Regions from separate parts of the Leptolyngbya sp. BL0902 genome, predicted to be linked through region 1. Evidence: predicted binding sites of a transcription regulator. Region 1 holds the regulator's gene; each other region holds the start of a gene.
The links. The regulator NtcA, encoded in region 1, controls nitrogen genes in cyanobacteria. The targets are predictions, from matches to a motif close to TTTGTANNNNNNNNTACAAA.
Positions count from the first base shown of each region.

Region 2: the regulator NtcA is predicted to act here: its motif matches at 1,605-1,624, upstream of GFS31_RS16245 (DUF3155 domain-containing protein).
Region 3: the regulator NtcA is predicted to act here: its motif matches at 5,738-5,757, upstream of GFS31_RS15005 (MSMEG_0572/Sll0783 family nitrogen starvation response protein).
Region 4: the regulator NtcA is predicted to act here: its motif matches at 4,115-4,134, upstream of glnA (type I glutamate--ammonia ligase).

Region 1 is NZ_CP046155.1:3,810,746-3,817,992, reverse strand. Features, by position in the region: gene GFS31_RS16970 (DEAD/DEAH box helicase) at 1-556, opposite strand, end outside; gene GFS31_RS16965 (cupin domain-containing protein) at 827-1,189, shown strand; gene gloB (hydroxyacylglutathione hydrolase) at 1,384-2,157, opposite strand; gene holB (DNA polymerase III subunit delta') at 2,231-3,208, opposite strand; gene tmk (dTMP kinase) at 3,181-3,864, opposite strand; gene GFS31_RS16945 (hypothetical protein) at 4,060-4,314, opposite strand; gene ntcA (global nitrogen regulator NtcA) at 4,424-5,095, opposite strand; gene thrC (threonine synthase) at 5,587-6,906, shown strand; gene GFS31_RS16930 (MoaD/ThiS family protein) at 7,105-7,247, shown strand, end outside.
Region 2 is NZ_CP046155.1:3,650,481-3,657,727, reverse strand. Features, by position in the region: gene lnt (apolipoprotein N-acyltransferase) at 1-624, opposite strand, end outside; RNA gene ssrS (6S RNA) at 769-952, opposite strand; gene GFS31_RS16245 (DUF3155 domain-containing protein) at 1,257-1,574, opposite strand; gene GFS31_RS16240 (sensor histidine kinase) at 1,820-3,262, shown strand; gene GFS31_RS16235 (C40 family peptidase) at 3,259-3,996, opposite strand; gene GFS31_RS16230 (hypothetical protein) at 4,001-5,470, opposite strand; gene GFS31_RS21615 (AbrB family transcriptional regulator) at 5,681-5,926, opposite strand; gene GFS31_RS16220 (Rrf2 family transcriptional regulator) at 6,327-6,770, shown strand; gene cbiB (adenosylcobinamide-phosphate synthase CbiB) at 6,748-7,247, shown strand, end outside.
Region 3 is NZ_CP046155.1:3,388,829-3,396,075, reverse strand. Features, by position in the region: gene GFS31_RS15030 (carbohydrate ABC transporter permease) at 1-448, opposite strand, end outside; gene GFS31_RS15025 (Tab2/Atab2 family RNA-binding protein) at 458-1,321, opposite strand; gene GFS31_RS15020 (S1 RNA-binding domain-containing protein) at 1,323-2,201, opposite strand; gene GFS31_RS15015 (GAF domain-containing protein) at 2,667-4,094, shown strand; gene GFS31_RS15010 (MSMEG_0569 family flavin-dependent oxidoreductase) at 4,127-5,428, opposite strand; gene GFS31_RS15005 (MSMEG_0572/Sll0783 family nitrogen starvation response protein) at 5,908-6,390, shown strand; gene GFS31_RS15000 (Nit6803 family nitrilase) at 6,464-7,247, shown strand, end outside.
Region 4 is NZ_CP046155.1:1,211,322-1,218,568, reverse strand. Features, by position in the region: gene GFS31_RS05485 (DUF2811 domain-containing protein) at 209-448, shown strand; gene GFS31_RS05480 (hypothetical protein) at 673-1,473, opposite strand; gene GFS31_RS05475 (ParA family protein) at 1,490-2,143, opposite strand; gene glnA (type I glutamate--ammonia ligase) at 2,443-3,876, opposite strand; gene apcB (allophycocyanin subunit beta) at 4,518-5,027, shown strand; gene GFS31_RS05460 (FGGY-family carbohydrate kinase) at 5,098-6,426, shown strand; gene petG (cytochrome b6-f complex subunit V) at 6,411-6,524, opposite strand; gene GFS31_RS05450 (ISAs1 family transposase) at 6,626-7,247, opposite strand, start outside.

The DNA.
Region 1 (7,247 bases):
CATCGGAGGCCGACAGCCACCAGCCCTGAAGTTGCCACGGGTGCAGCACCTTCACCGCCGGAATCTCAGCCCCGTCACTAGGCCCATTATCAGGATCCTCTGCCCCTCCATAGGCGGAATGAATGGGGTGAATGGCGCTATATACAGCCGGATTGTCGAGGTCGTGATCGGTCTGGCTGTGGCTGCCCTGATTATCGGTATCGGTTTGGCTAGGAATATCTAAATGCGACGGCAAATGCAGGACGCACTGCCCCCAACTGGGTTCAGAACCCTTGCGCGTTGATTTGGCGGTGCGTTTTCCGCTGCTGGTCATGGCTTTGCGGCGGGTGCCCCCAGCGGTAAGGGCCGCAGGCAATAGCGTCCCTTCGCCTTTGCCAAGGATGGCCTGCTGGAGCCGGGTCAACAGCGCATTGAGTTCGGCTTGGTCGATGGCGTAGGGGTGGAGGTGTACCTGTTCCCAGGCGGCAAACCCCTCCTGGGGCAATGGCTTCCAGGCTTCCCCCCAAAGGAAAAACTGCTGTGCCTGCGGAAACCAACCAATGTGTAGTGTTGCCATTAACCTATTTTGCCGACTCGCTCAGACTAACCACGCCTACGAACACCAAGGTTCCTAAACGGCATGGGATGCCCCGCCTAACCCGTTTATCTTACCCCTTTGCTGCGGTGGATTAGGTGCCTCATCCGCCGCCAATCATCCTTTCAGCCTATCTTCCAGGCTGTCCTTCCAATCCGTCTGCCAGTGGCCCTGTCCATCCCCTCGCCCAACCCTGTCCCTATAATCCAGATCATCCCAGGCAACGAGCCCGTCCTTTAGGAACCCAGCCCTATGATTCCCAGCCAGACCATCCTTGCAGACTTGTTTAATATCGGCCAGCACCAAGACCAGCTACCCTGGCAACCCTTCCGGCCTGGGGTGGAAATTTACCCCCTCTGCCAAGGGCAAGATACCCCGGCCCAACTGGCCCTATTGCGCTATCAGCCAGGAGCTTCGGTGCCCCGCCATCGTCATCCAGGGTTTGAGCATATCCTCGTCCTGTGGGGGGCTCAGGAGGATGATCACGGGCGCTATTCGGCGGGAACGCTCACCATTAATCCCCCCGGTAGCCAGCATCAGGTGGCCAGCCCAGAGGGGTGCATTGTGCTGATTGGCTGGGAAAAGCCCGTGGAAATTAGCAGCATGGATGGCTAAATCAGTGAAGAGTTGATTTTCTTGCCACTGAAGTTTGTCATCCCTTAGCCAGAGTACTTTATGCCTAATTCGAGTTAGTACCCCCCGATTCCTAACCCCGCCAACGGTAGGGGTGAGGTCTCCTCGCCCGCTAATGATACCGGGGGCAAACGAGCCAGATTTAGTATTACACGCGAGCCAACATTCTATGGTGGCTAAAATAAATCTTTTTTGCCGCGCAAACGAGCAAAGGTTTGGGCAGCATCTTGGCCCTCCACGGCGGCTCGAATAGCCGGATCATCCCACCGCAAAAAGGGATTGGTTTGCTTTTCTAATCCCAGTTCTGAAGGTACGGTTTCCTGATCTTGTTGGCGAGAAATTTCTACCTGCCGCAAGCGCTGACTAAGTGCGGAATTGTGGGCGTCTACAGTGATGGCAAAGCGTAAATTATTGAGGGTGTATTCGTGGGCGCACCAGACCCGTGTGGTGTCGGGCAGTTGGCGTAATTTGGTGAGGGAATCGACCATTTGGGCGGGGGTGCCTTCAAACAAACGCCCGCAGCCCCCGGCAAATAGGGTATCTCCACAGAATAACTCGCCCCAATCTTCACCCCGATTTGGAGGGAAGTAGTAGGCGATATGGGCACGGGTGTGGCCAGGGACAAAGATAACCTCTCCGGTGCGATCTCCCAAGGAAACCCGATCCCCTTCCTGCAAAAAGACCGTTTGCCCTGGGATTCGGCCCCGATCCTCAGCACCGCCATAGACTTTGGCCTCTGGAAAACGGCTGAGTAACCGCTGATTTCCACCCACATGATCGCTGTGATGGTGGGTGTTGAAAATGGCGATGAGATTTGCGCCATGCTGATCCAACCAGTGCAAAACGGGAGCCGCATCCCCTGGATCGACCACCGCCGATTGACGGGTGTTGGGATCGTGGAGCACAAAAATGTAGTTGTCCCGAAAGGCTCGCAGCCGATAAATATTCATCCCTAATTCCCCAAAGCCTCTCTATGTTTATAACGGTTTTTCATCGGGAGTTGTTGTGAGCTTAAAAGGCAGGCTAGTGGCCTAGATTGGCGAGTTCCATAAACATGACTTCCCACACCAGGCGGGGCTGCACGAAACGGCGCAGGTAGCCCTTGGCCTTTTCCAAGTGGGGCAACCACTGGGCGCTTTCTACGGGATAGGTTTGCCAATACCAGTTCAGCAGATAATCCAGCAGCCACAGTTGAGACTCGGTATCCAGGGTTTTGGCCACTTGACGGCCCTGGTCGAGGGCGGCACGGAGACTGCGGGGGGGCTGGTGCAGAGCTTGCAGGAGTTCGGTGGGGATGGCTTGTAATTGCTCATAGGCGGCAATGGCCTGTCCGGGACTGCCCTGGGCCATGGCCAGCACCTGGGGCTGGTTGAGAACTTCGGTTTGGCCCACCCGTTGCAGCACCGTGGTCAAGTCGTCCCCGTTTAACCGCTGAAAGGGAATGGTTTGGCAGCGAGACACCAGGGTGGGCAGCAGGGCTTGGGGGCCAGGGGCCAGCAGGATAATCGTGGCCTGTCCCGGTTCTTCCAGGGTTTTCAGCAGCCCGTTGGCAGCACCTTCGGCCATGGTTTCGGCGGATTCCAGCACCACCACACAGCGGGGCGATTCCAGCGGCGGACGGCTGAGGAATTGGGCAATTTGCCGCACCTGCTCTAGGCGAATTTGGGGCGCACTTTTGCGGGTAATGCCCTGTTCGGCGGCGGCAGAGGCGGAGACCAGGTTGCCCTGGTGCAGATAGGTGGGCTCCACCCAAAGCAGGTCGGGGTGGTTGCGCTGGGCAATGCGGCGGCGTTGGTTGGGGGTGGGATCTGGGCCTGTCAGTAGGTTGGAATCGGGGGCAAACAGCACTTCGGCAAAGCGTTCCGCTGCTAGCCGCCGCCCCACGCCATTTGGCCCCGCAAACAGGTAGGCCGGAGCCACCCGCCGCTGATCCACCGCCCTCGCCAGCAGAGCAATGGCCGTTTCTTGACCGACTAAATCGCCAAAAAGGGCTTGTACCATTCCGCCAAATAGTCCTGAACCACGGTATGAATCGCCGCCGCCACCGCATCGGCAGACTGTGCCCCGTCAATGGTAGCCCGTTGGTCTGGAAATTGCTGGGCCAGGGTTTCAAACCCCTGCTGCACCCGTTGATGGAAGGCCAATTCCGCCTGCTCCATGCGATCCTGCGCCCCCCGCCGCTGCGCCCTGGCGAGTCCCTGCTCCACATCGAGCTTCAGCCAAATCGTCAAATCTGGCACCAATCCCGCCGTCGCTACCTGATTGAGTTCCTGAATCAGCCCCAAATCTAACCCCCGACCATAGCCCTGGTAGGCCACGGTGGAATCGGTGAAGCGATCACACAACACCCAACTTCCGGCCTCCAGCGTGGGCAGAATCATTTCTTCGATATGCTGCGCCCGGTCGGCGGCGTAGAGCAACAGTTCCGCCCGTGGAGCAATGGCCACCTCCCCATAATCTTCCAACAAGAGCCGCCGCAGCCCTATCCCTAGGTCTGTGCCACCGGGTTCGCGGGTCGTCAGTAATTCGGGGATAATCCCCTGGTTTTGTAGCGCTTGAAAAGCCGCACTCTGCGCCAAACTTTCCCGCAACTGCTGAAGCTGGGTAGACTTGCCGCAGCCCTCCACCCCCTCAAATACAATTAGCTTTCCCCGCATAACTTACCCCGCACAGTTCCCCCCTCACACAAAGCCCGTAGGTTAGGGGCCACAACGCACAACCCAACACCCACAAGCCCAGCCATAACGGCAGGATTAACGGTGGGCAATGCCCACCCTACGGTAATAGGAGGATGGAATCAAGTTTGGTAGAGTGCATTCGCGGAGCAATGCACCACTGAGGAACTAGCACCATCAAGGGTCATAGGTGCCCTGATAGGTGCTGAAAAGGCGATACCCCGGCAAAACAACTGCAACACCAGCTTTGCTGTGAATAATGCCGGGATCGTCTTTTTCTGGCAAGCTGCCGCCCAGACGCAGCTTAATTGGCCCCAGCCACAGATAAAACCCAGGAATTAGGCAGTCAAGGCTGTAAGCGATGGCCTTTAGCGCGAGATCGGGGCTATCGGAACGCCGGGAGGGCTGCGACTTAGAATTATTAGTCAACATAGCACTGGCCTAACGGCTAAACGCTCACTATCAGTCTAAGCGCAGTCAGCCCTGACCCAAAACAGCCAAGGTTCATTTACTGATACTGATCTTTGAATAGACGACCGACCTAGGTAAACTGCTGGCTGAGATTCACAGGGTCGTGGACGGTGATTTTCTTTTTGTAGATGGAAATCATCCCTTCCTGGCGTAGATCCCCCAGCAGGCGGGTGACGGTGACGCGGGTGGAGCCGATGGCTTCGGCGATGGCCTGGTGAGAGAGTTTGAGGTCGATGGTGATGCCGTCTTGGCTGGGCACGCCAAAGTCGCGGCAGAGAATCAGCAAAAAGCTGACCAGGCGAGATCCCATATCCCGATGGGCCAGGGTTTCGATCATCATTTCCGTTTGCAGGATGCGGGAGGACAGCCCTCGCAGCATCACCATGGCCAGTTCGGGGTTTTCCTCTAGGGCTTGCTCCACCTGTTCGATGGGCACCGATAGCAGCTCAACCGGGGTGAAGGCGACGGAATGGTAGAAGCGGTCGGAGCGGTTTCCGGTAATCAGGGAGAGGACGCCGAATACGCTGTTTTCCCGCAGCAGGGCCACGGTAATTTCTTCACCCGCTTCGTAGACCCGCGATAGCTTGACGGCTCCTTTCAGCAGAAAGTATACCCGCTCCGCCGGATCTCCAGGGAAGAAAATCGTTTTGCCGCGCTCGTAAGACTCTACGACTGGAGGGAAAGCCCCGCCCGAAAGCTGGCGAAAGACATTGGCAAGCGGTTTATCTTGGGTCACTACCATAACGTTTTGCTAAGGCCATCACGGAAACTTCAGCTATTCCTGGGATCCCAGGACTCTTCAAATCCTTGTCCACCTAGAAATCGAGGGATGCTGCGACGTCAATGGATGGACAGCCCTTCTAGCATGGGGCACAGAGTAATGCAAGCGTTCCATGACTTTAGAACACTTAACCTTAACTACCTGGGACGCGTTTGTATAGTGGATTACTTTTTGGCCCTCGCCAGCTATTTTTTGCAGCCAAAGCCACAAAATTTTCAACTTTTTTTTGCGCCTCAAGGCAGAATATCCTCTGAAAAACACCCGGTCAACCTATCTCAACCAGCCTTAACACAAGGGTTTCAGGGATATCCGACTTTTTTGGTCGGGTATAGTTGGTAACGATTTGGTGGTCGTGCTACAGTTCGCTCAACGAAACGCAATGAAGGTCTGAGTAACCCATTCCCCAGGCGTTTCCATCGTTTAAGTTGTTGCAGTTACAGGTTTCTATTCCCATGACGCAGTCCCTCGAACGCCTTGTCACCCAGTCCGCCAAGACCCACGCCCCCACCTTCACCGGGCTGAAGTGTCGCGAGTGCGGCGAAATGTATGAAGCCACCGCTAAGCACGTTTGCGAAGATGTGTGCTTTGGCCCCCTGGAAGTCGCCTACGACTACGACGCCATTCGTCAGCGGGTGTCTCGCAGCAGCATTCAGGCTGGCCCTCTGTCGATCTGGCGCTACAAAGAGTTTCTGCCTGTCAGCACCGATGATGTGATCGACGTGGGCACCGGGATGACCCCCCTGGTGCGGGCCAACCGTCTGGCGCGTCGCCTGGGCCTGAAAGAGCTTTACATTAAAAACGACGCCGTCAACATGCCCACCCTCAGCTTCAAGGATCGGGTGGTCTCTGTGGCATTGACCCGTGCCCGCGAACTGGGCTTTACCACAGTCTCCTGCGCCAGCACCGGAAACCTGGCCAACTCCACCGCCGCCATCGCCGCCCACGCGGGTCTCGACTGCTGCGTGTTCATCCCCTCCGACCTGGAAGCGGGCAAAGTCCTGGGTACCCTGATCTACGGCCCCACGGTGATGGCCGTCCACGGTAACTACGACCAAGTCAACCGCCTCTGCTCCGAGGTGGCCAACTCCTACGGCTGGGGCTTCGTCAATATCAACCTGCGCCCCTACTATTCCGAAGGCTCCAAGACCCTCGGCTTTGAGGTGGCGGAACAACTGGGCTGGCGCTTGCCCGACCATGTGGTGGCTCCCCTGGCCTCTGGCTCCCTGTTCACCAAAATCTACAAGGGCTTCCAAGAGTTCACCAAGGTCGGCTTGGTAGAAGGCAAGGATGTCCGCTTCAGCGGTGCCCAGGCCGAAGGTTGCTCCCCCATCGCCCAAGCCTTCCGGGACGGTCGCGACTTCGTTTCTCCGGTGAAGCCCAGCACCATCGCTAAATCCATCGCCATCGGCAACCCCGCTGACGGCATCTACGCCCTCGACATTGCCCGCAAAACCAACGGGAACATCGAATCTGTGACCGATGCGGAAATCGTAGAAGGGATGAAGTTGCTGGCGGAAACCGAAGGCATCTTCACCGAAACCGCTGGCGGCACCACCATCGCCGTGCTGAAGAAGCTGGCCGAAGCTGGCAAAATCAATCCCGACGAGTGCACCGTGGCCTACATCACCGGAAACGGCCTCAAGACCCAGGAAGCCGTTCAGGGCTACATTGGCGAACCCCTCACCATCGAACCCAAGCTCGACAGCTTCGAGCGGGCACTGGAGCGGGCTCGCACCCTGGATCGCCTGGAGTGGCAGCAAGTGCTGGTCTAAGCCCTCGGAAGCCCACCCTACGGGAAGCAAGCTACACCCTAAATCCCTCTCCCGTGGGGAGAGGGACTTTGAAATCGCCCCCCTTCTTTCAGTTTGGGAGAAGGGGACAGGGGATGAGGGCTAAGCCTGTACCAGTGGGATGCTTCCCCTACAGGTTCATTTTTGTTGATTCAAGTTTGCTCAATTTAGTTTAGTGACATGGCCATTAAAGTTCTGATTCCCACCCCGCTGCAAAAGTTCACCAACAATGAAGCCACCATCGAATGTACAGGCGGCAACATTGTGGAACTGATGGATGCTCTAGACAGCACCTATCCCGGCATCAAAGCCCGCCTCTGCGA
Region 2 (7,247 bases), 160 kb from region 1:
AGAGACCGCCTCTGCCCATAGACCATTGACCGCCACCAGCAGGGCCGTCAGGGTGGTTGGCCCAGAGAGCCTTGCCCAGTGCAGAATCCACAGGTTATTGGGGCTTTGGGTCAGGCCCAGGGGCGACCAATCCAGGGGGCTGTAGTTCCGCAGGGTTTCGACCAAACACCACAGGGCCGTTGCTGCCAACACGCGCCACAGCACCGCATCGGGCCACCGACGCGCCATCCACCACAGCCCCGCCCCCCACAGGGCAATACACACCGACCCCCACAGGGTGATGATGCCCCAAGCAGCCAGGGCAATGGCGATGCTGCCCGCCCAGGGAATACCCATCCACATCAGGGGATGGAGGTGAGTAATCCAGACGAGGGAAAGACCGTAATAGACAATGCCCCACAGCAGCCCATAGCCCGCAGCGGCCCGCCATCCCCCGCTGCCCACCACCACCCACCATAGGGGTACCAACGCCACCCAGGCCAAGGGCCACCCACTTAGGGGCGGCAGGGCCATGGCCATCAACAGGCCGCTCAGCCCTACCCAGCCCAGGTTCCCCCAGGGCCAGCGGTGGGGGGGAGCTTTGGCCGTCATGGGTAGCGGCGGTGATCCGAGGAACTGGGGCATAGGGGGCCGAGGGGAGAACGGTTTCAACGGTACAACGCTCTAATCACAGCGTTCTAACTCATCACAGAGTTCCCATCATAAAGACCGAGAACGCCGCCTACAAAAATTCCCCCGCCGACCGAAATCAACGGAGGAATTTTGAAAGGATCTACCGCAACGCCGTCTTACCTCAGCCTTCGACCTGGAAAAACCAGGTGGGTGCCTTGGCGTCAGGCTTGAAGTTTCCGAGTACAGGCTCGGTCTACTGCCGCCGACACAGCTCAGCTCCCGTTGAGAAGAAATATAGATCGTAAAACATTGTTGGTAGTCACCAACGCCGTAGTAGACCCTGTTTCCATCATAGCGAACCGATGGAGTTTGGGGAATGGTTTGGGATGGCCGGAGCACTCTGGGCTAGGGTAGAGCATTACGGCGAATGGTTCGATGTGGTCACAATGTATCAACCCCTTGACTAGCATGGGTTACGCTGTGCTCACCCATCCAGCAAGGCTTTCCCGTGAGTTGGCCTGAGCCCAGGCACCTCACCGATCCATGGCCAACAGATAGACGATAACGGATAGACGACAACAGAGACAAAAAAGCAGGCCCGAAGACCTGCTCTGGGGGAATCCCCCATAGTGCTAAGAATCTTTCTAGCGAGCGGCGGTACCCACTGGAATATCCTCTTCTTCGCCTAGCAAAGCCCGTAGGCTGGGGAACAAGAAGTGATTTTCCTCAACGTACTGAGCCCCGAAGAGACCTTTTTCAGCCCAGAAGTACCGATCCGTAGTGTGCTCATTCCGTTTTACAAGGAGGAGCGCCGGGGGGGCGATACCTTCGGAGTGGATGAAGTTCCGAGCAGCAGTGACCGGTTTTTCGTTGCCGCTCTCAATACTATACTGAGGAACAGCCTCTAAAATCCGGCGACCTTCCAATCGACGACGGCTCTTGCGCTTGCGTCTCCTAGCCAAGTTACCTACCTCCCTCTCTGTAGATATTTGGATGTAGTTTTGATTACAAATTGTTGAACCAGGCCAAGTATATAGGCTTGATATGAGAATTTCAACTTCTCTTAAAAGTTAGAGTTGTGCTGCTGTAGCCCTCATGTGGTAAGGCATTGAGGCATAAACGCCCCGATCAGCCTTGAACAGAACTGTTAAAAATTTGACAAAACTTTAATTTTTCTCTCGTCATACTCTTTCGTTGGGTCAAAATTATGGCCTTTGCCAGCCCCGAATTTCTTGCCCTGTGCCAGTCGCAGATTACGCTGCTGGCCCAGTTTCTGGGAGCCAGCTCAACGGTGGTCTACCTAGCGGAGCAAGGGGATGGGGGGGCGGGGATCTCCCTAGTGCCCTTGGTGGCCTACCCCGAAACTGAACATCCCTGGGCAAATCGGCTAGAGTCCTTGACAACCCTAGACCCGTCGGAGTCTTCAAGTCGCCCTGATGCGAGCACGGCCTACGTTGCGCTGACCGATGAAAGCCCACCCTACGGCCATCCGAGGGCTGACGCGGCCACCCCTGGCCCTCCGTCTGTCCACCCTGCGCCCTTGACGGAGCCTCCCCCAGGGGCAACGGATGTGCCGCCCTTGGTGCGGCCTCTAATCCATGAGGGTGTGGCGCTAGGAATGCTGGTGAGCCATCGCCCGACCCCTATCTGGAGCCGGGAGGAACAACGGCAGGCGGATCAGGTGGCCAACACCCTCGCGCTGGCCTGGATTTTGGATCAGCGGGGGCAGTGGTTTCAGCAGCAGGTACAGCAGCGTCACCTGGCCCAGGCGTCTCAGTCGGAGACCTTCCACGATTTGCTGCACCAGTTTCGTAACCCTCTGACGGCGCTGCAAACCTTTGGGCGGTTGCTGGTCAAGCGTATCCCGGAGGACGATCCCAATCAGCCCATCGCCGAGGGCATTGTGCGGGAAAGTCGGCGGTTGCAGGACTTGGCCCAAACCTTTGACGACGCCCTAGCCCAGGGAGATGACGACCTGCGGGCGGATAACTCGCCCAACCAGCGGCCCCAGGGGCAGTTTCCCCCGGTTGGAGGGGGGCTGCTGTTACCAGAATCGGGGGGGACGGATTCCAAGACTGGGGTTGAGCCTCCTGAAGGCCCACGGTGGGGGCGACCGCTGCAACGGGTAGCCGGATCTTGGGTGGATCAGGTCAGGCCGCTACTGCCATCGGCCATGGCCATTGCCCAGGAGCGGGGGCTGTATCTGCTGGAACAATTGCCCCCGGACTTGCCAGCGGTATGGATGGATCCTAAAGCCCTTACAGAGGTTCTCAGCAACCTGATCGACAATGCTCTGAAGTATGCCCCCGGTGGCGCTACGGTGTGGGTAGTGGCAGGGCTGAGCCAAGTGGTGGAGGGCCAAACCTTCCAAGGGCTGGCCGTGGGGGATACGGGCGCGGGGATTCCGCTGGCGGATCAGAGCCGGATTTTTGAGCGTCATTTTCGCGGCGTTCAGGCCCAGGGCGATATCCCCGGCACTGGGCTGGGGTTGGCCATTGCCCAAGAACTCATGGCGGCGATGGGGGGCCGTCTGGATCTGATTAGCCCTGTGCCCCAGGAGTATCAACGGGCCTTGGCGGATCTCATGGATCCAGCCTCGTCCGAACAAGGGCCGGGGGTCTGTTTCATGGCGTGGCTGGCCCAGGTCTAGGCCACGGCTGGATGGTAGCTGGCCATCACCCGTCCGGGGCGGCGACGCTGCTGGTAGTAGGCTTGGCTCACCGGATCCGATAAATCCGTAAGGGAGTCGAGGCCGATACCGTTGCGCCCCTGCTCTTTGCCGGAGCTGTGGAGATAGGTGCCATGCCCCAGGTACAGTCCTACGTGGGTGGTGCGTTCGGGGGTGCCAAAAAAGACCAAATCCCCCGGCTCTAGCTCATCCCAGCCGATGGGTTGGGTGAAGGCTTCCTGCTGGTAAGAATCGCGGGGAAGCCGAATGCCCGCCGAGGCAAAGGCGGTTTGCATCAGCCCAGAGCAATCGAAGTTTGGCCCCACGGTACCCCCCCACAGGTAGACATTGGCCTGAGCCATGGCAGCCTGGGCAAAGGCGATGACCTGGGGTAGCCGCTCCACAATAGCCGAGCGATCTAAGGCAACTGGGCGATAGGGTTCCGGGGCGGGGGCGAGGGCACTCATTTGCCGCAGGCCAATCCAGCCCGGATAGCCGTCTTCGCAAAGCTGTACCGAAAGCGCCCTAGCGCTAGCCTCCGACGGGGGAGAGACCTGAATTCGCAGGTGCCGCCCCGCCGCCGCCTGGGTGACAAGCCCGTCTAAATCGGGGGTTTTGTAAAGATTAAGGGTGCGACGACAGCGGTATTCTGCCGCCGTGAGCAGGGAATCTGGGGACTGCGGCCCAGGGGACTGTGACAGGGGGGACTGCGGCAAGGGGCTAGGCTCCTTTATCGCCCGTGTTGCGGACGTTAACGATTTTTTTCAGCACGTTGAACCAAAAGGTAGACCCCATGGAAATGGCAAATCCCGTCACCAACCAGCCCAAAAAACGGCGCTGCACCAGGGGAATAGGCCAATCGGCCTCAGCCTGTCGTTGCTGCTCTAGCACCACCTCGTTATAGCCCAGGGGGAAGGGAATGCTCTCAAGGGCTTGGTCTACGGACTCTCGCACTTGGGTAAGGTCTTGGTTCAAGTCGCCAGAGGATTCAACCACCAGCTGATCGGCAGCCTGCACCACCGAATTTCGCAGCACAGGGTCGGTGGCGAGACGGCTGGCAATGTGGAAGGAGTCGGCATTGATGGCCACCGCCGTGGCGATGCCAATCATCAGGGCTACGGCCTTAGCATTGCGGCGGTAGACCCCCGTCGCCCGATCCATACCTCGGTTGTACCAGGTTTCAATCTCACGGCTGAACTGAGCTACCTGGCCTTGGGCCGTATCCGTCACCAGTTCGGCCTTGCGGGCCAGGGTGGCGAGGCTGGCTCGCAGGGCGGGGGTGATAGCGGCAGCTTCCAGGCGATCCACCAGGGCTTGGGCGCTGGAATGGTTGCCCTCCGCCAGACGGCGCAGTTCGCGGTAGGTGGTGCTGCCCGTATCAAACACATCCAGCAGGTTAGCCACGCTGGGGCGCAGTTTGCCCAGCAGGGCGGCGCGTTCGGCAGAGGTGCTAGCAAAGCCGCGCCTGATGTACTCTAGACGCCGCATAAAGGTTTCGGTGAGAGGATGGTTGTCGGGCAGAATATCCCGCGCCATCAGGGCAAAGTCCTCCAGCCGCCGCACGATGCGATCAACGCTTTCTGATAGGGAGACATCCCCACTGCGAAAGTCGGCCAAAATGACCTGAACCGATTGCTCAAACTGCTTTAGTTCAGCGTTCAGCAAAAACTCATTTCCGGTGCTAGCTTTGAGGTCGCTCAAAATATTACTAACGGGCAAAATCACCTTCTCTGCCGCAAAGGTAGCCAGCCGTTCCTCTGCCAAGACCTGCCAAAGCTGACTCAACTGCATTCGCTCCAGCAAGCTGTTGGCAAAAGCTTCGGAGGGAATGTAGGAGGGGCCGCTGGTTTTACCCACCCCAAAGACATTACGGGTTCCCGTTAGGACACGGTAAATGCGACCAATCAGGTGAAGCAGCCCTCGAAAGGAACGGGCAATGCGCCCCTTAGCTTCCTGGTTCAGGCTGCGAATCCAGGGGCTCTCGTAAAGGGCATCGGCGAGGGCTTGGGCGGTCGCGTCTTTTTCTCGATCATTGCCCGACAGCAGAATCTCAATGGACTGTTTTAAATGCTCTGCCCGCCACTGTAACAGCGTGCCAATGATCTCCTGAAGCTCACTGGCCAATAGGCTGAGCGCAAAAAACACGAAGACGAGGCCCAGCGCAATATCTAATATGATCGGAAAGTTCATAGGTTGCCCCTGTAAATCTTACAGTCACCACTGTTTTTCAGGAGGACTGTCCCCAGGAGTAGCATATAACTCCTGGGGTAGGTAGGAAGTATTGAGAACGGCTAGGAGGCCAATTTTAGCCACCTCTGGCCTAAACCTAAACGCCTAATTATTTAAGGATGAAGCCGTTCTCACTGCCCTAAATTTGGCTTTGCGGCTAACGAGCCTCCCCTAGGATTCTTCGTCCTCAGCCCCCACTTGCTTGAGCTTGATATGCTTGCGGCCCAAGGTAATTTCAAACTCATCACCGGGCTGGAGACTCATTTGCTTGGTGTAGGCTGCCCCAATCAGGAGATTGCCGTTAGCCTGAACGCTAATGCGATAGCTGGCACTACGACCACCCCGCCCACTACTACCTTGGGGGCCGTCAAACTGAATGCCTTGGGCTTCGAGCAGGGCATTCCTAAACTTCATCATGTTAACTCGGGGAGCTCCCGATTTCGTTAAGCTATAGTAGCCACAGGCTTTAGCCTTTTCTTCTGGGCCATAGCTGCCAAGCTCTTTAACTTTCTCAACTAGGGCTTGCCCGGTGAGCGGTTTAACTGGGGTATCCTTAGCCATTAACCTTATTCTCGTTAGCGATGGGTTGATTGGATGCTTCGCTCCTCAGGTAGCTATTTATTGGCACGGTACTACCCTAATGAACGCAAGCAGAATAATACTACAGCAAAACTTTTTATGCATTCTTTTTTAACTAGAATTTGTTTGGTTTTGCTAGCCTTTCTTGTCCCCAAGGAGAGAGGCAAATCATGGTAGCCTACCTCGAAACTGGGATGAATCTTAACGGTCGAGGAAGATGTGATGGGGCGCAGCGGCAATGAAGCTGACCACCCGTGGCCACTATAGCGTTAAGGCGCTGTTGGATTTGGCACTTCAGCCCTCCCGGCAGCCCATTTCCGTGCAAACCATTGCCCAGCGCCAGGGGTTGCCGCCGCCCTACTTAGAAAAACTGTTGATTGACCTGAGGCGGGCGGGTCTGGTGGAGTCGGTGCGAGGATCCCAGGGGGGCTATCGGCTAGCGAAGCCCCCGGCCCAAATTTCCCTCGGCCAAATTCTGGAAGCGGTGGGAGAACCGATGACGCCGCTACCCCGCCACCAGCCCCAGACGGGCCAAGCCGAAGACTGGGTAACGTTTGCGGTATGGAATCGTCTTTCCCAAAAGCTCAAGGCCGCCCTCTATAGTATTTCCCTGGAAGACTTATATTTTGATGCCCGCAGTTGGCAGGCGGCCCAGGGGGATGATGTTAGCTTTGTGGTTTGAGCGGATAGGGGTGTTGCTGCTGGCGGCGGGCCTAGATTTTATCCTGGGCGACCCCTGGGGCTGGCCCCACCCGGTGCAGGCGATGGGCTGGGCCATTACCCAAGGCAAGCAAGCCATTTTGGCCCTGAAGCTGACTGCTTTCGGGGAACGGGTCAGCGGTGTGGGGCTGGGGCTGGCCGTGATTGGCGGCAGCGGCTTCGTGGGCTGGGCCTGGGTGAGCTTGACGTACCGCATTCATCCTGTCCTGGGGCTGATCGGTCAAATCGTGCTGGTGGCCAGTTGCTTGGCAGGGCACAGCCTGCGACGAGCGGCAGAGGAAGTGCTGGCTCCCCTAGAATCGGGGGATTTGGCCATGGCCCGTAGTCGCCTTGGACTTTATGTGGGACGAGATACGGAGAATCTATCCGAGGCAGACATCCTGCGAGCGGTGATGGAAACCATCAGCGAAAACGCCACCGATGGGGTGATGGCACCCCT
Region 3 (7,247 bases), 420 kb from region 1:
AGCCCAGGTAGCTATTGCGAAGGCCCCAGTTCACCGCCAGGATGTACAACGGAATCATCACCACCTGAAAGGGGATCATGATCGTGGCCACAATCAGGGCCAGGATAGCTTCTCGGCCCACAAAGGACAGCCGTGCCAGGGGATAGGCCGCCAGGGAACAGAGCAGGAGATTGATCGCCACCGTCAGCACCGCCACAATGGTGCTGTTGAGGAAGTATTGCAGAAAAGGGTTGCTCTGCCACACCCGGCCATAGTTGTTGAAGGTGGGATCGCGAGGAATCAGTTGGGGCGGGGCCGCCAGGAGGTTTTCGGTGGGGCCTTTGAAGGAGGTGCTGACCAACCACAGCATGGGAAACACCATCACCCCGGCAATCAGCAGCAGCACCCCGTAGAGCAGCAGGGTGCGCCAGTGGGGCCAATGGACAATGCGCTGGGCGAGGGTTGCCATGGCTGCTTCCTAGCCCAAGGCGAGATCTTGCAGCAGCCAGAACCCCTCAAAGGACTCACTGCCCGGACTAGCCTGCACCCCCAAAAAGTGAACCCGGCTGGCCTTGCGCTTGGCGGTTTCAAACATCTGCGCCTCAGCTAAGAGGGCTGGGTTGGCAAGGCTGGCCAAAATCCAGCTATCGGCGGCTCCGGTTTCTAGCACGAGCTGGGGATTTTTCCCGGTGTCAATGCGCCAGTGGGAAAGCTCTAACCCCGACATCCAGGCCGCCAGCGCCTGAGCCCGAGGGGAAAAAATCAGCAGGCCCGGAATCGCTACCTTATTGTCCACGGCGGCCATGGTCAGGGGGAAGGTCTCGCCAAAGCCGATGTCCCAATCGGGGAGATCCTGAAACGACCGGGCATCTAGGGTAACAAAAGCCCACTTTTGGCCCATCAGGGCATCGGGCAGGGGCCGAGGGGTGGGGGGCGGCGCGGCCACGCTGGGGGTGGGGGCGCTGGTATAGCCCTCCTGCTGGGGGTAGAAGGACTGATTGCGCTCCGTTAGCCATTGGTTTAGGGCCAGGGTGCGGCGGCTGGGGCGGGCCGGAAGTCCCAAGCCATCGCAGGCCCGCTGGATCATATTCTGCATTTGATAGCGGAAGTAGCGAATCGCCGAGGGGGGCGTTGGAGCCTGGGCGATGGCCTCCTCTAGGGCCGCTTGTAGGGTGTTAGAGTTCACCTCGGTGTTGCTCACAAACTTGCTGTAGCGAAAGCTCTGGGCTGGGTCAGCCTGGATATCCACCACCCCTTCACAAACCAGCACTTCCCAGCGGCGCTTGTTGTTCTCATCCAGCAAGGGCCGGGAGTAAAAATCTAGTTCCCAAACAGTGCCCATCCTAAGCCTCGCTTTCGGCCAGCATCCGGCCCACGTCGCCCAGCCGATTTTCGGCCTCGGCCATCACCACCTCGGGTTCCTTAAGAAATTCGCCGGGATACTTTTCCAGGGCGCGGGTAGAGAGGGAAATGCGGTTGCGCTCCCAATCTAGGGCGATCACCACCGCTTTGATAGATTGCCCCGTTTGCAACACCGAGGACAGGTTCTCGATATAGTTTTTGCTGATTTGCTTAATGTGCAGCAGCCCGGTGATGCCGTTGAAATCCACAAAGGCCCCAAAGGGTTTGAGGCTGGCCACGGTGCCCTCAATGAGTTGGCCTAGCTCTAGCTCACCCATCACCTGGCTGCGCGCCGCCGCCCGTTGAGACATCACCAGCTTGTTGGTGGCTTGGCTCACTTCCAAAAAGCCCACGGTGAGGCGCTGACCCACCAGTTCCTCCAGGGACTCCGGGGCGCTGCTGAGGTGGGAACGGGGCACAAAGCCACGCAAACCCTCCACATCCACCGTCACGCCGCCCTTGTTGAAGCCCGTTACCTTGGCCTCCATCACCGCACTTTGGGCCTCCATTTCGGCGAGCTTTTCCCAAAGCTGTTTCACCTTCAGCTTGCGGATGGAGAGCAACACCTGGCCATCGGCGTCCTGATCGCGGATGACCTGGAAGGCGTATTCAGCCCCCACCTCCAGCAGCCCCTCTAGGCTGTGTACCGCCCGCACCTCGGCCTCGCGGATGGGCAAAAAGGCGGAGGACTTACCCCCAATGTCCACGGTTGCGCCATCGTTGGCCAGGGCAATGATCGTACCGCGCACGGTGCTGCCCACCTGAAAATCGTAGCTGTGGGCTTCCAGGGCTTTGGCGAAATCTTCGGTGGAAAAAGTCAAGCTCGGTTCTCCTGAAGCTCAGTAAATCTCGTAGCTTTCTACTATACACCCGCCCCTCAGCCAACCGTTAGCCCCAAAAGTCTGATTCCAGGACAAACAGACCCTCGCGGTTTTGTTGGCTAGGAGGCACGATGCCCCCGGAGTCCCTTGGATGGTCATGGCTACTCCAAACCCATGCCGCCTGATGGTGCAGATGCAAGATAAACCCGGATACTTCCGCAGCGGCAGGCAGGGGGTAGATCATTCGGGCACGCTGGCCAAGGGTTTGTAGTCAGGGATACGGCATTATCGATCAATTTGTAATCCACTGAAAATGGCGTTAGCAATGATGGGTCGTACCAACTCTGATGAGCTAGAAGTCTGAGCTAGAAAGTTGCGTTCTAGGCAGGCCAGCCGTAGGGGTAAGACTTCTGGATCGAAGGATAATCCGTTGACCTTAGCGCCGTCTAAATCTTGGATATCCCTGTGGGCCAATTTTCCTCGTTTTTAGATGCGGCCCGACTGGTGCACGACTTGCAGCAGGTCAAGGAGATTGCCCAGTCCATTAGTGGCCAGCTTGATCCAACCCAGATTGCCCACCGAGTGACCGAGTCCTTGGTGCAGCAATTTGGCTGTGCCTTTGCTCGTATTTGGTTACTGGAACCGAACCAAGTCACACTGCGCTTAGTGGCGTCCTCAGGGCTCTATACCCACACCAATGGATCCTTTGCGCGGGTGCCCATGGGGGCCTATAAGGTGGGAAAAATTGCCCAAAATCGGGTGCCGTTTCTCAGTAATCAGCTATCGGAAGAGGCTTGGGTCAAGGATCGCCAATGGGCGCTGGATAACCACATTCAAGGCTTTGCGGGCTATCCCCTTGTGGCTGGAGAAAGGGTTCTGGGTGTTCTGGCGAGTTTTCGGCGTGGCCCCTTTGAGCCAGAGTTTCTGGAGGTGTTGCAGGTGCTGTGTATGACCGTTACCGTGGCGTTGGATGCGGCCCAAGCGACGGCCTCAGCGCCTAGAGACGCTGGACTGCAAACCACATCGCTCTCGGATCAACTGGCTCAACTCCTGGGGGATAGTCCATTTACCCTAGTGGGTACCGAGCGTCCTCTCAGGCCGATGGTGGCCCACTTGCTGCGACAGGTGGTCGAAACCCTCAACCAGGTGAACTGTCGCTATTGTCGCCTTACCTATACTCCCCACACGGTGTACCTTGAGGCACTCGCCGATGAGGAATCCGGTTTGATTCCTGAGGAGGAGGAACGGAGGGGGCACCTGCACGGCAGGTTTAGGGACTCTCGTTTTGCCGACATTAGGCACGGGGTGATCTGTTTAGGGGGGAGCTTTGAGGTTCGATCTGTTGTGCAGCGGCAGACTTCTCAACTTTCCGTCATGCTTCCTGCGGCCCAGTATCCCATTGTGGTACAGGTGCAATGTCGCCAACCGCTCACGCACCAGGGTGTTGTCCACCTCGTTGCCCAGGCGGGCTTTTGGGTAACAGACGGAGAAGCTGGGACTGGAGAGGCTGGGGCTATGGTGCGGATTACAGATGACCCGGCATGGCTCGGACATCTCCCTGTGGTGTGGGTCAACCAGGGCAAGGGAAGTGTTCCGGCGGGCGTGGTCGCTGTCATGGACGTTAGAAGTACGGCAGAGGATCTACGCGCCCTCATTCACCAAGCTCTACAGAATCCCGTGGAACGCCATCCAGATCCTGCGCCGCTCCTGTCGGAGCGTGAGCAACAGGTGATGGCCTTACTGGCGGATGGACAGCGTGACCGCGCTATTGCCCAAGCCCTATTTATCAGCGAAAGTACGGTGAGATTCCATATTAACAATAGCTTGGCCAAGCTGAAGGCCAAAAACCGTTACCAGGGGGTTTACCAAGCGGTTGCCCAAGGGTGGATTTAGGGGATGAATTTAAAGGGATCACAGGGGTTAGATCAAGATCCCAAGGCCATATCATTGATGACTTCTAGCAGCGGTGATCGATCCAGTAAGGACTGTGTTGAATGTTTTCGACGCTCGGTCATCACGATGCGATCTGCCACATAGTAAGCATCGCGGGCAATGCCAGAAAATCGCCCAGAACCCCAGGTATAGAGCCAGGGCAACCCTAGAAAATAAAAGCCTTCTACCGCCGTAATGCCGCGATCATGACAGGGATAGCCTTTACCATTAAAGACGGGCACATCTACCCAGCTAAAGTCCATATCATAGCCAATGGCCCAAATCACCGTTGTGATATTGGCGGTCGTCAGATCCAGCGATGCAATCGTTTCTTGGGGTGTCCAAACGGGCTCATAGGGTGGCTCAATTGGAGCCTCAATTTCCTGATTGCTAATGAACTGATCGATAGTGCGTTTAATACTTTCGGCGACGGCATCCGCTTGGTCAAGGTTGTGCGAGAGGCTGTCATCAAACCGCAGTTGGTCATTTTCAACCGCCGTTAATCGTCCGTAGAGCTTCATCCCTTCGAGGGCAAAACGGCGCAAATCAATCTCCCGTCCGCCATCACGCCCGGTGAGATAGTGATTGGTTTTGTCGCGAACGGCCTCTTTTTGGGGATGTTTATCAATGGGAATATCGTAGTAACCCATCTGTTCCAGCCAGTCCACCACATCTCGTCCCCGATATCGCCGGGGAGAACGGGGAGCCCCCCCAACACAGAGGTGAACCTGCCGACCCGCCAAGTGAAGATCCTCGGCAATTTGGCAGCCAGATTGTCCCGTCCCCACGATGAGTACCCCACCTTCAGGAAGCTGCTCAGGGCTTTTATATTGTGAGGAAGAAAGTTGAGTTATCGTTGCGGGTAAGCGCTCCGCATAGGCCGGAATTTTAGGCCGATGGTAACCGCTCGTGGCAATCACCACTTGATTAGCAGTGAACTCTCCGGCGGAGGTGTTGAGATAAAACTTATTGCCACCTTCCATCCGCACTTTGGAAACCGTTACCCCTTCCTGTACCGGGGCATTAAAGTGGCGAGCATAGGCCTCAATGTATTGCACAATTTCGTCTTTAGCCATAAATCCGTGGGGATCAGGGCCTGGGTAGGGAAATCCCGGTAACTGGCATTGCCAATTAGGCGTCACCAAGCAAAATGAATCCCAGCGCTGATTGCGCCAAGCATGACCAATTCGATGCTTTTCCAGAACGACATGATCAATTCCCCGTTCCTTGAGGCAGTAGCTCATGGAGAGCCCCGCTTGCCCTCCGCCCACAATGATGACTGCGTGATGCTGCATAGTATTTAACCTTGACCATCTCCGGTGAATTCGTCGTTGGCGTAGGACTTGAGATTAAGCTATGCGGTTTAGCATTGGCTTCTTGTAGTTTGAAGCACAAAACAGCCGTAACTGTGGCTATGACTAGGGCTGCTGCTGGTCAACGCGACCAAAATAAGTACGTTGGGGGAGGCTCGCCGCTCTCTTTATCAAGATATGACTACAATTAGCGAAGATTACCCTATCACTTTTGATAGGTATGTCCCACGTACCCCAGATTCTATTCGATGTTGTTCAGTTTTCCCTGGCACTAGTCACAGACTCTACAACTTTGTTGTTTGTGATACAGGCTGTGACGTTACGGAATTTTAAGGTGCTAACTAACAAGAACCCATCTTGAAAGATTCAAATTCAAACGCTAGAGGCAGGAGTGATTTAGTGCAAACCCTTTCCTGTATCTAGGCTTGAGCAAAGTTTGTTAGTTTTTGAGGACAACTGTAATGCCTGAGGTTACTGCTCCTGCCCACAAGGCTGGCGATTTTTTGGTGGACTACGAAGAAAAAGTGTTTCCGGATGTCCAAGCCGATCCGGGAGAAAAAGCCCTCGTTACCTTTCATACGGTAGCCTTTGAGGGGTCGATTGGCCTAGTGAATTTGTTGCAGGCCACTCGCCTAATTCGGAAGGGATTTGAGACATCTGTTCTGCTCTATGGGCCTGGGGTAACGCTGGGGCTACAGCGTGGTTTTCCCAAGTTGGGAGACGAAGCTTTTCCTGGGCACCAAGCCATGAATAATCAGTTGATTAAAATCATGGAAGAGGGGGGCAAAATTTACGCCTGTCGATTTGCCTTGCAAGCCCTCTATGGTCATGGCGAACCCTCTTTGATTCCGGGTATTCGGCCCATTAATCCTCTTGATGTAATGGATTTAATCCTTATGCATCGCAAAGAAGGAGCCTTTATCCTCAATACCTGGACGCTCTAGCTTGGGGAACCGAAGCAGGGATATAGGCTTGCTTCGGTTCCATCGTATAGCGTTTATTACTGGGGGTATTGTCATGGATTACAGTCAGGTTGTTCGGGCGGCGGCGGTTCAAATTAGCCCCGTGCTGCACAGTCGTGAGGGAACCACAGAAAAGGTTTTAGACGCCATTGCAGCGGCGGCCAAGGACGGGGTGAATCTCATTGTCTTCCCGGAAACCTTTGTCCCTTACTACCCCTATTTCTCCTTTGTAACGCCCCCCGTTTTGATGGGTAAGCCCCACATGACCCTCTACGAGGAGGCCGTAACCGTGCCGGGGCCAGTGGTGGATGCGGTGTCGCGGGCCGCTCGCTCCTACAGCATGGTCATCGTCCTGGGAGTTACAGAACGGGATGCGGGTTCGCTTTACAACACTCAACTAGTGTTTGATGCGGATGGCCAGCTTGCCCTGAAACGGCGCAAGATCACGCCGACCTATCACGAACGCATGGTCTGGGGGCAAGGGGATGGGACGGGTTTGACGGTTGCGGATACCCAGGTGGGTCGTTTGGGCAGTCTAGCCTGTTGGGAGCACTACAATCCCTTGGCCCGCTTTGCCTTGATGGCCCAGCACGAGCAAATCCATTGTGGGCAGTTTCCGGGGTCGATGGTGGGTCAAATCTTTAGTGACCAAATGGAAGTGACCATGCGCCACCATGCCCTAGAGTCCGGCTGTTTTGTGGTGAATGCGACGGGCTGGCTAACGGCGGAACAAAAGGCGCAGATTACGCCAGATACGGCGCTGCACAAGGCGCTCAGTGGTGGTTGCTACACCGCCATTATTAGCCCTGAGGGGGTGCCCTTGGCCGACCCTATTGTTG
Region 4 (7,247 bases), 1.7 Mb from region 1:
AAATACGATGCGCTCCAACGTAGCGGCCATCCTCAGGCGGTGCTCTTCATCGGCTGAGGTTGTAAGGAAGGTCTAAACGTCTGTGTAGCGCAGCTTTGCTATGCCTAAAGACCACGATCATGCCGATTTAGGGTATCGGCATGGGTGCAAAGGGGCTGCGCTTGATTGCCCAGCCACGGTTTCCTGCCCCGTTCGCCACAGTTCATCAATGTTTTCCGAGGAGGAACTCCGAGTGATCCCCAACTCCACGACTCAGACCCGCGTTAGCCTATTAGCCGAAATCCCCGAAGAACTCCATGAAGCCCTCCAGACTTACCTGGCTAGCCATGCCAACTGGAGCCAGCACCGGGTGTTCTGCGCCGCTCTATCCCTGTTTTTGATGCAAAACGGCCACTGTGGCCGCGAGGTAAATCGAATTTACCTTGACTCCCTATTTGATCAAAACTAGTCGCCTAATCTCAGCGGTGCCTCCATCCCGCAGCATCGCCAAGCTAGAGATCATTGGGACAGGATCACACCGCCCAGCTATCCGCTAGCCGCCTAGCCTAGACAGCAATAGCCAAATACCCGCCTCATCCAATGTCTGTCGGAGGAAGGCGGGTATTCTATTGCGGCCCTCGCCGCAGGCATCCTGCCATCTTTCTGATGATTTGCCCTGGTGAACGACCCAAGCTAGTCTACCCAGCCAATATCGGCATCGGAGAGCATGGGATTGGGTTGATCCGACTGAGGCGTATAGGAGGGGACGCCGCGTACATAGCCGGGTTGGGCTGGCCCTGAGCTGGGTTGGCGGGGCACAATGTCTCCACCGGAGCGGCGGGGCGGGGCAGGGCTTTTGGGGGCGGCGACAGGGGCAGGGGCGGGGGCAGACAGCTTCAAAATCGTGGCCTTGGCTTCCGCGAGGGCTGCCTCAGATTGCTGAAGGGAGGTGGTTTTAGCCTTGAGATCGGCCTGGGCCTGGTCGAGGCTATCGGTGAGTTCAAACAGGCGGCTCTGCTGGGCAGCGAGATCCTGCTGAAGCCCTTGCACGATGGTTTCGAGGTTAGCCTTTTCCTGCTGAACGGTGGCTAGGGTGGCTTCTAAGTCTGCGGTAGAAGGGCCGCTGGAGGCTGGAACACTGGGGGGCGCAGCAACTTTTGCCGCCGCCGGGGTAGCTGCTGGGCTAGCCGCACTGGGCTGATCCCCAGATAAATCGCTTGGCTGGACGGTGGTTTGAGACTTAGCCGCAGTGCGTCCGCCAGTTTTAACCGATGTGCTTTTGGCAGAGGCACTCTTAGCAGCGGGGGCTTGGGGCGTCTTAGCGCGACTACTGGCCGTTTTGCGGCGGCTCTGAATGGGCTGACGGGCGGTTTCATCCCCAGAGGGCAGAGGAGGGGCCTCGTCCGACGGATTTCCAGGCGCAGGAGCCTCCCCCGGCGTGTCGGCCTTGCTGGCTTCTTCTTTTAGTAGGTCGGAGAGGCTTTTCTTGGTCATAGTCTTTTCCAGAGGGTTACTTCCAGTCTCGCTGTATTTCTTCGGCCACTCGGTGGTAGTCAGAACGGGCTTCTTGGGCATTTTTGCCCCGCCACTGCACCACGGGTATGCCTTCTAGGGCGGCGCGTTCGTGGGCCTTGTACGTCCGAATAAAGGCATTGCAGGCTGGGATATTCAGTTCCAGCAGCGTGTTTTGAGCCTCAAGGGCTTCGGCCAAACTGCGGGAGTCTACTTTTGTCAACAATACTCGATGGGCTACCCCCCTAGGGGCTACCGCTTCACTGACTGTAGTAATTAGGGCAGCTAAGTCCATCGGGGCGGGGGGCGTGGGCAGCAGCACGTAGTTCGCCACCGGGATCACAGCCGCTAGGGCCGCTGAGTTGAGGGCGGGGGGCGTATCCACAATCACCAGGTCGTGTCGTCCCAGGTTGGGCAGGTCGCTGAGGTGAGCGGGATCGTTGGCTTGAATAACCTCAAAATTCAGCGCCGTGGGGCTGCGGCCCGTCCACCACAGGGCAGACCCCTGGGGATCGGCATCCACCAGCAGTACCGACTGGGTTTCGGCGTAAATGGCGGCTAAATTCACCGCTGTGGTCGTTTTGCCGACACCGCCTTTGCCGTTCAAAACGACCAGAATAATCGTACGTTTTGGGGATTTGGCCTTGGCCAATGGGGTGTCCTCCTGGGGCGGCGTCTAACGAACAAACTGGATGGAATAGTAGTCTATGTGGGGATTTTCGGCTAGGGGAGGTGAGGGATTAGGGGTTAGGGATTGGAGGACGTGGGACGGGAATCGTCAGAATGCAACAACGGACTGCATTCCGTAGAACACAGTCCGCTGTTGATGACTTGGCCCTCACCCTAAATCCTTCTCCCCATGGGAGAGGGACTGTGAAGCACCTTGAAGAACTTTCCGCCCCCCCTCTCCCAACTTGGGAGAGGGGCTGGGGGTGAGGGCCGACTGGAACTCTAGCAATCGTAGTAGAGGGCTAGTTCGTAGGGGTGGGGACGCAGGCGCATGGGGTTGACTTCGTTGTCGAGCTTGTACTCGATCCAGTTGCTGATGAAGTCTTCGGTGAAGACCCCCGTGCTGGTGAGGAACTCGTGATCCGCTTCCAGAGCCTTCAGGGCATCCAGCAGAGAGCCGGGGGTGGACGGAATCTTGGCCAGTTCCTCAGGGCTGAGGTCGTAGATGTCCACATCCAGAGGATCGCCGGGATCAATCTGGTTCTTGATGCCGTCGATACCTGCGCAGAGCATGGCGGCGAAGGCCAGGTAGGGGTTAGAGGTGGCATCGGGGCAGCGGAACTCTAGGCGCTTGGCCTTGGGGTTGTCGCCGGAGAGGGGAATCCGCACGGAAGCGGAGCGGTTGCCCTGGGAGTAGGCCAGGTTCACCGGAGCCTCGAAACCGGGCACCAGCCGCTTGTAGGAGTTGGTGGTGGGGTTGGTCAGGGCCAGCAGGGCGGGGGCGTGCTTGAGGATGCCGCCGATGTACCACAGGGCCATCTGGCTCAGGCCAGCATAGCGATCCCCAGCGAACAGGGGTTGGCCGTTGCCCCAGATGGACTGGTGGGTGTGCATCCCGGAGCCGTTGTCGTTAAACAGGGGCTTGGGCATGAAGGTAACGGTTTTCCCGTACTTCTTGGCCACGTTCTTGATGCAGTACTTATAGATCATCAGCCAGTCGGCGGCTTCCACCAGCTTGCCGAAGCGGATACCTAGCTCGCACTGACCGCCCGTGGCCACTTCGTGGTGGTGCTTCTCGATGGGCACCCCCAGCTCGGCCATGGTCAGCAGCATTTCGCTCCGCATGTCCTGGGAGGTATCGGTGGGAGCGACGGGGAAGTAGCCCTCTTTGTAGCGGGGCTTATAGCCGAGGTTACGGCTCACACCTAGGGCGTCTTTCTCTTCTCGACCCGTGTTCCAACGGCCTTCTACGCTGTCCACGTAGTAGTAGGCGGAGTGCTCGTTTTGGTCGAAGCGCACGTCATCGAAGATGAAGAATTCTGCTTCGGGGCCAAAGAAGGCGGTGTCGCCGATGCCCGTAGACTTCATGTATTCGATGGCCTTGGTAGCAATGGCGCGGGGGCAGCGGGAATACAGTTCCCCCGTCCGAGGCTCTTTGATCGTACAGATCATGCTCAGGGTTTTGTGAGACATGAAGGGATCGATCCAGGCGGTGTCAGGATCGGGCACCATCATCATGTCGGATTCGTTAATGGCCTTCCAGCCTCGGATGCTGGAACCATCGAATGCCACGCCATCGCTAAAGCTGCTTTCGTCAATCTGGCTCTTGTGCACGGTAAGGTGCTGCCAAATCCCTGGCATGTCGATGAATTTCAGATCGATTAATTCAATCCCTTCATCCTCAATTTTCTTTAGGATGTCTGCTGGGGTTGCCATGAACTACTCCTTAACCTCTACAAGCGTGGAAATGTGTAGTAAATCAATGCCATTCGCCCTTCAGTGAGGCTTGGTGGTCTACAGAACCGCCAGATGTCCCGAATGGCCAACCAACTGGCTATGCTCAACCCACCCCAGAACGGGAACCCCTATGGCTGAGCCAAAGCGCACCACGTTGCAGGGCTATTGCCACAGCATTGATTCATCTGACCCATCCTATGGATAGGGGTACGCTCGTTTTGTATCAGGAGTTACCTTTTGTCAGGAGATCGCAACAAATAAACCCTTCCTTATCCCAGAAATCGAGGCCCCAGGGGCAAAATTGGGATGATTTGTAACGATGTTTCAGCCCTTTATTTACGCATCCCATGGCCCAGATTCGGCCCAGCCTTACTCTGCCCTTGCCCAACCCTGCACCATGGCCCTATCCATAGCGAAATATGTGCTTTTGTAACAATTCCCTCATAAAGAAGCCCCCTGAACGGGCTAGGGGCACTTGGGGGATAAACCCCCGTGGTAAACTTTCACGAGAATCAGACTTGCCAAGGCGCGACGAACGTCCCCGATAAAGCGCCGGATCGGGTTTGAATGCCTTTAAATAAAATTGCTGTTTGTCCAGTGAGAGTTGGGAGATACAATCCATGCGGGATGCCGTGACGACGCTGATCAAAACCTACGACGACACCGGGCGCTACCTCGACCGGGATGCCCTTAGCTCCATTAAGTCCTACTTTGACAGCGGCCTTGACCGGATTAAAGCGGCAGCCGTGATCAGCGCCAACGCCTCGGAAATTGTGAAGGCCGCTGGTTCGACCCTGTTTGCCCAGGTGCCCGAACTGATCCGCCCCGGTGGCAATGCCTACACCACCCGTCGCTATGCTGCCTGTCTGCGCGATATGGATTACTACCTGCGCTACGGCAGCTATGCCCTAGTGGCTGGCGACTCTGACCTGCTGGATGAGCGGGTGCTGGCGGGCCTGCGGGAAACCTACAACTCCCTGGGCGTGCCCATTGGCCCCACCGTCATCGGCATCCAAATCATGAAAGATATCATCAAAGCCAAGGTAGCCGAAGCTGGGGTAGCCAATCCCTCCGTCGTGGAAGCTCCCTTTGACTACATGTGCCGCGAACTGAGCGAACTCAGCGTCTAGGCCAGTTCCGATTCGGTGGCACGACTTCAGAACACAATAGAACAGGGGCATGGCTGGTCAATGGGCGGTCATGCCTTTTGTATATCTGCGGTGGGGTATGAAGATGGTGTTGGCCCTTGGTATTGACTTTGGCACCTCCGGGGTGAGAGCGGCGATGGTGGAGCGGCGGCAGGAGGTCTGGGCCTACCGCACCAACTATGGGGATCCACCGCCGTCCTACACCGCGTGGAGACAAGCCCTTTTTGCCGTCCTAGATGCCCTGCCCTCGGCCCTCAGCCCCTACATTGAGCGGATTGCCCTAGATGGCACCTCCGGCACAGTGCTGCTGTGCGATGGTCAAGGACAGCCCCTTGCCCCAGCCCTGATGTACCACGATGGCCGAGGCAAAACGGAATTGGCCCAGGGGAAAAGCCTCGTCCCCGCCCATAGCCCAGCCTATAGCGCCACGTCTAGCTTAGCCAAACTACTGTGGTGGCAGGCACACCTACCGTCTGAACTGTGGCAGCAAGGGCGATATTTTCTGCACCAAGCCGACTGGCTCAGCGCCCATCTCCACGGACGTTGGGGTCTCAGCGATTATCACAACAGCCTGAAACTGGGCTACGATCCGGGCCGCTTGGCTTACCCCGATGCCATGCTTAGACAACCCTGGGCCTTCCTACTGCCAAAGGTCTTAGAACCAGGCCAGGTCGCTGGATACGTCACAGCGGATATCGCACAACGGTTTGGCCTGTCGCCCCAGTGCGAGATCGTGGCGGGCACCACCGACAGTATCGCCGCCTTTTTGGCCAGTGGGGCCAGCGAAGTCGGGGATGGCGTCACCTCCCTGGGGTCAACCCTGGCGATTAAACTCCTCAGCGCCCACAGGGTAGAGGCTAGCGAATACGGGATCTACAGCCATCGCCTAGGAGACTACTGGCTAGCGGGGGGCGCTTCTAATACAGGTGGTGCTGTGCTAAAGCAGTTTTTTGATGCCGACACCCTCACCCGCCTCAGTCAACACATCGACCCCGCTGCGCCGATGGATCTGGACTACTACCCCCTGCTCCAGCCAGGGGAACGCTTTCCTATCAACGATCCCCACCTTGCCCCCCGGCTCACCCCTCGTCCTGCCGATGACGTCGCCTTTCTCCATGGGCTACTACTGGGCATCGCCCGCATCGAACAGCGGAGCTATGATCTCCTTGTCCAGCAGGGGTCGTCCCCCCTGAAGCGCATCTACACCGCTGGAGGTGGGGCCAAAAATCCAACATGGGCCGAGATCCGCCAGGGTCTCCTACAAGTGCCCATAAAAATAGCCACCTCGACCGAGGCGGCTGTGGGGACGGCCTATCTGGCCCAAGGGGGGATCAACCGATTCAGCGCTGACCCGTTAACTGGAGCCTACAGGTCAAACTGATTGCCCCGACGGTATTGCAGGTAGGCGGCCACAAACAGCCCCGCCAGCGTTACCGGAATTAGCCCTAGAACAATGCCACTTAGCAACGGCTCAACCACGGTCGAACTCCTTAACACTCGATACAGCAACAATGTGAACTTATCATACCATCTGGCTTTGGTGGGATTTGGAGGGTCAGGAAGCCAGGGCAAACGCATACTCATTTTGTGAGCGTCAGCACCTTGAAGAGATAGTCGTTATCCCATCCGGCCTTGAGTCGTTTGGCTTTTTTGCCAACCTTGGCGGAGGATTCCTGCGTGAGAAGGTTGAGGGCCAAGTGTCGCAAGACGACCATATTTTGGGGGGCGTAGCCCGTGCGAATGCGACAGTCATCCTCATGGAAAGCGACATCAAGGCACCAGTGGAGGCTATTTTCAATGCCCCAGTGGCTGCGGGTGGCCTGGGCAAAGCGCTCTACTCCGCCGTCAAGGCTGGTGAGATAGTAGCGTTGGGTGATCGTGGGAGCCTGCCCAGGAAGACGACGCTCCGATTCAATCAAGCCCACCCGCTTTAAGCCGAGCCACTGGTCGGCATCGACGAGATGCTCCACCTCCCCCAGGAGCCAATGACGGCGGATTTCAATGCGACCATGGCCTTTCTCAATCGTTTCATAGGCTTCGTGGGGCATGGCCTTGAAGCCCTGCTGTCGGGCATGGTCAAAGATCTGCTGCACATCCTCGTAAAGGCCGGGCTGATTGCCCTTGAGGCTGAGGATGTAGTCCCCTTCCTGCTCAATAATCTGCTGGGCAATGGCCTTCTGAGTCCCCATGGCATCTAGGGTG